Regions from separate parts of the Peribacillus sp. NPDC060253 genome, predicted to be linked through region 2. Evidence: riboswitches for the same ligand, from Rfam matches in the RefSeq annotation. Region 2 holds a riboswitch; the other holds the start of a gene.
The links. Region 2 has a riboswitch for cyclic di-AMP ahead of ACFWE9_RS14110 (TrkH family potassium uptake protein). Riboswitches for the same ligand answer to the same signal wherever they lie in the genome.
Positions count from the first base shown of each region.

Region 1: it holds a riboswitch for cyclic di-AMP, as region 2 does, so the genes downstream of both, ACFWE9_RS21400 (APC family permease) here and ACFWE9_RS14110 (TrkH family potassium uptake protein) in region 2, are expected to answer to the same signal.

Region 1 covers NZ_JBHXAS010000111.1:7,402-9,811, reverse strand. The annotation lists gene ACFWE9_RS21410 (glycosyltransferase family 2 protein) at 1-248, shown strand, start outside; gene ACFWE9_RS21405 (GtrA family protein) at 208-663, shown strand; cyclic di-AMP (ydaO/yuaA leader) riboswitch at 981-1,124, shown strand; gene ACFWE9_RS21400 (APC family permease) at 1,263-2,410, shown strand, end outside.
Region 2 covers NZ_JBHXAS010000048.1:18,509-20,918, reverse strand. The annotation lists gene ACFWE9_RS14115 (potassium channel family protein) at 1-133, opposite strand, end outside; gene ACFWE9_RS14110 (TrkH family potassium uptake protein) at 157-1,488, opposite strand; cyclic di-AMP (ydaO/yuaA leader) riboswitch at 1,663-1,805, opposite strand; gene ACFWE9_RS14105 (hypothetical protein) at 2,103-2,294, shown strand.

The DNA of each region.
Region 1 (2,410 bases), on a different contig from region 2:
GGTTAAAGTTTTATGGGCAAACAGAAACTGGCTGGACCTCATTAATTACCTCTATATGGTTGATTGGTGGACTACAGTTGATTGCTGTCGGCTTGATTGGGGAATATATCGGTAAAATCTATAATGAATCCAAACGTCGGCCTAAATATATTGTGGATTTGGATCTATTTAATCCGCTTGATTTAAAAAAACGGGAGCAACTAGACAATGAACGAAACAGTTTGGAAAAACTTTCTGGAACGCACTAATTCCTTTATCCGCTTTTTACTGGTTGGAATAGTCAATACAGCGGTTGGACTTTCCATCATGCTTTTTTTTATGAATTTTCTTGGTTTATCTTATTGGATCTCGACCTTTTTCGGCAATGGTATGGGAGCTGTAACAAGTTTTCTGTTAAACAGGAATTTTACCTTTAGAAGCGATATAGAGTGGCGTAGAGGGGCTGCCCGTTTCATTTGCGTCATCCTGATTAGTTATTCAGTCGCGTATTCTTTAGGTCAAGCCATCGCAGAATCTATGGAAGGGTCTGTTCGTTTGTCCATACAACAAAATGTGGCTGTACTGATTGGAACAGTCTTTTATACAGTACTTAACTATATGGGACAGAAATACTTTGTTTTCAAAAAAAGTATTTTGAAACCAATTCAAGAAGGCAGGAATTAGCAGATCGAAAGGTGAGTTAGATTGAATGGAGAGGTGTTCTTGACGATTTCTGCGAGGCTGGTCATTTTTTCTTTTTAGGACAACCAGAATGTTCAATAATCTCTTCAATCACACTTTCTGAAAATTCAACAAAATAATATTTCACTTTCTTTTTTAGCCAGGTATTCATCATTTTCCTTCCTTCAAATCATGTGTTTGGGTCACATATGAAGTATGCGTTATCAACATGACCTCACTATCAATAAATTATTGTATTTATGTGCAAAATTTTCATTTACTTTTCCAATTCACGGGAGTATGATAAACAACAGTTTCATATTTCTAAATCGCTGAAGTCTTTTGGCACGGGGGAACCGTTATTGGGATTGTTTTACAATTCAAGGGGTGAATCCTTTATAAGGTAGGGCTACTCAAAGGTCCGAATCCGACAGCTAACCTCGTAAGCGTTTATGAGAAGGAAGGTGGAGCTTGTGAGACAAAAAAATGATGTCTGCAGGTCTATTTAATTATGGATTGCAGGCATTTTTATTTTCTTTTTTTTTTTCACATGGCTGGGCAACATAAACTTATAATTTATTAAATATGGCGGTGAGTTCTTAATGTTATCTTCTTTAAAGAGGTTTTTGATAGGCAGGCCCTTAAAATCAAATGCACTTGGTGATCAAAAACTGAATAAAACAAAAGCTTTGGCGATACTATCTTCCGATGCTTTGTCTTCGGTGGCATATGGTCCGGAACAAATATTGATCGTGCTGATCACAATCGGTGTAACAGCATTCTGGTATTCCATCCCGATTGCCATTGGAGTATTGATCCTGTTAACTGCTTTGATTTTGTCTTATAGGCAAATTATTTTTGCTTATCCCCATGGTGGAGGAGCCTATGTCGTTTCAAAAAACAATCTAGGTGTCAACCCAGGGTTGATAGCTGGTGGATCTTTGTTGGTCGATTATATATTGACTGTGGCGGTAAGTGTTTCTGCCGGCACTGATGCCATCACATCTGCTTTTCCTAGCCTGCATTCCCATAATGTGATCATCGCTATCATTTTTGTCATTCTGCTTACCATCCTAAACCTAAGAGGAGTAACCGAGTCGGCCTCTGTTTTGGCCTATCCGGTGTACCTATTCGTTTTAGCGTTATTCATTCTGATTGGTGTAGGATTATACAAAATCTCGACGGGCGAAGTTAATCCTGAATTGCATGCGTCGATCGGAACACCAGTAGCGGGCATCAGTTTATTTATACTGCTAAGAGCTTTTGCATCAGGCAGCTCGGCATTGACAGGTGTTGAAGCCATCTCCAATGCGATTCCGAACTTTAAAAATCCGGCTCCTAATAATGCGGCTAAAACCTTAATAGCGATGGGTTCCTTACTAGCTGTATTATTTTCAGGAATTGTATTCTTAGCCTATTATTTAAGCATTGTTCCTAGCGCAGAGGTAACGGTCGTCTCGCAGATTGCTGAAGAGATCTTTGGACGGAATTTCATGTATTTCTTTATTCAAGGTACGACTGCATTGATATTAATCCTTGCTGCCAACACTGGCTATTCTGCTTTCCCTTTGCTTGCGGTAAATCTTGCAAAGGATAAATTCATACCAAGGGCGTTCACGATTAGAGGAGACCGATTGGGATATTCCAATGGAATTATCATTTTGGGGCTTGCGTCAATCATCTTGATAATCGCATTTGGAGGACATACAGAAAATCTTATTCCACTTTATGCGGTGGGAGTATTCATTCC
Region 2 (2,410 bases):
TTAATTCTGCATTCTCGACTCTTTCCTCGCTGATATCAATCCCCAATACCTCTTGACCGGCCGTATACAATCTATGGGCCACACTCGTTCCGAATCTACCTAAACCGATAACGGCATATTGTCGTTTTCCCATCTTTTTCACTCCTTCATTTATGATTACCCAATCATGATTTTCCCTTTTGGCCGACGGAATGGATCTGGTTTACGCCTCATTGCGATAGCAAAGGCAATAGTCAAAGGACCCACCCTGCCTGCAAACATCGTGAATATGATGAGCATCCGGCCAACCGGTGATAATTCGGGTGTCAAACCCATTGAAAGTCCCACGGTGGCGAATGCTGAAGTGGCTTCAAATAAAATCATCAAGAAATCACTTCCGCTTTCAGTGATGGTCAGCAGAATGGTGATTATGGAAACGATGAATACGCCAATGAATGTAACGGATAACGCTTTAAAGACCGTTTCACTCACAATGCGGTGACGGTATAATACCACATCACCCTTTCCTGTAATTTGTGACCAGACCGTTCCGACGAGCGTCGCTAATGTGGTTGTTTTAATCCCGCCGCCAGTCGATCCAGGTGAAGCCCCAACGAACATCAAGAAAATGATGAGCAGTAATGTGGGCTGCGTTAAATCAGGGATATTCAGCGTATTGGAGCCTGCTGTCCTTGGTGAAACCGATTGAAATAGAGACGATAACGTTTTACCCATGAAAGATAAAGGCTGCAATGTTTTGGCATTACCGAATTCAAATAAAAAGATTAAAATGGCACCGCCTATTGTAAGGATCAAGCTAGTCATCAATACAACCTTCGTATGTACGGATAAACGATGGGTATCACGATATTCGTATAGTTCATTCATCACGAGAAAACCTATTCCCCCTAAAGTGATGAGGAAGACGACCGTAATGGTTACGAATGGATCGGATACATAAGGGGTCAAACTCCTGAATTCTCCCATTAAATCAAAACCGGCATTATTGAAATTGGATATGGAATGAAAAACCCCGTAATAAATCGCTTTGCCGATTGGCATGTCAAAAGAAAAGCGGATCGATAAGATGATGGCACCGATGCCTTCAATGATGGCCGTGAAAATTAAAAGCCGTTTTACTAACCTGACTATACCTGCCATGGATAAATTATTTAAGGACTCCTGCAAGAGTAACCTGCCTTTTAACGAAATCTTCTTGCCTAATAAGAAAAAGAAAAATGTCGCAAATGACATGAATCCTAAGCCGCCGATTTGAATCAGTGTTAAGATGACCAACTCACCAAAGGTGGTGAAAGTCGTTCCCGTATCCACTACGACAAGCCCTGTTACACATGTAGCGGAGGTTGAGGTGAATAAAGCATCCAGAAAAGCAAGACCATTTCCATTTTCAGTGGAAATCGGCAGGGTCAGCAAATAGGCCCCAATAAGTATCAAGGTGGCAAAGCCGAGTACAAGGATTTTTGGCGGATCCAATAATTTTTTTGTCATATTCAAATGATCATCCCTACCCATAAAAATATTGTTTAAAACTGTATGAATATCTTAACCATCAATCTTCTTTCCACAACTTTTTTTAAGGCATAATAAAAAGACCTACGAAAACATCACAGTTAATTTGCCACAAAAAGCGTGAAAAAAAACTCTCGATATAGGCGGTCTTATGACCTCCTTCGCTTTAGCCGACGAAGTTAGCTGACGGGTAGGATGGCGAAAGAGCAAATCTCATCCCTTCTGCAAGGCAGAATTAACCCCAAATAAGTGGGTCCTCCGTACTCAATTTCCTTGAGTCTTGGCCGAATTCTATTAAATTGATAAACGTATTCTACTCCCATCATTTAGCAGTTGTAAACCCCTATATTGTAAAAAAATATTTCTTTAACAAAACTGAAAATTTACGTTTTATTTACATTTTGAAAACGTATTGACAAATATTAGTTAGCACATTATGATAGGTTCGATTAAATCAAAAATGACAATCAGAATCGATGTACGATATACAGCATTTTCAAGTAGAACAATATATAAAATTACTTTTGGGAATGATAAAGCAATTCATTCGTATTTAAAAAGTTTTTGACATTTCATAAAAAAGGCGGGCAAATATGGAGAAGACGTACAATAGATATGTTATTAACGCGACAGGCAAAGGCGGGCAGACATATTTAACACAATGCCAGGATAAAGATGCACTAAAAAAATGGATAGCCGATCATGAGGATCAAATCATAATGAAAGAGTTAAGGATAACGGATAAGAAAAAGAACCCTTTTTTAAAATTGTTTTCTCTAAGGTAAAATCCTTGAATCCCACCATTCTTTAGGCGGCATTTTTTTATTAATTCCTGCGTTATGGCCAGGAACCTTGAAGCCGAGGAATCCATATCTTGTTTCGCTTTAGAACCCCATTTATA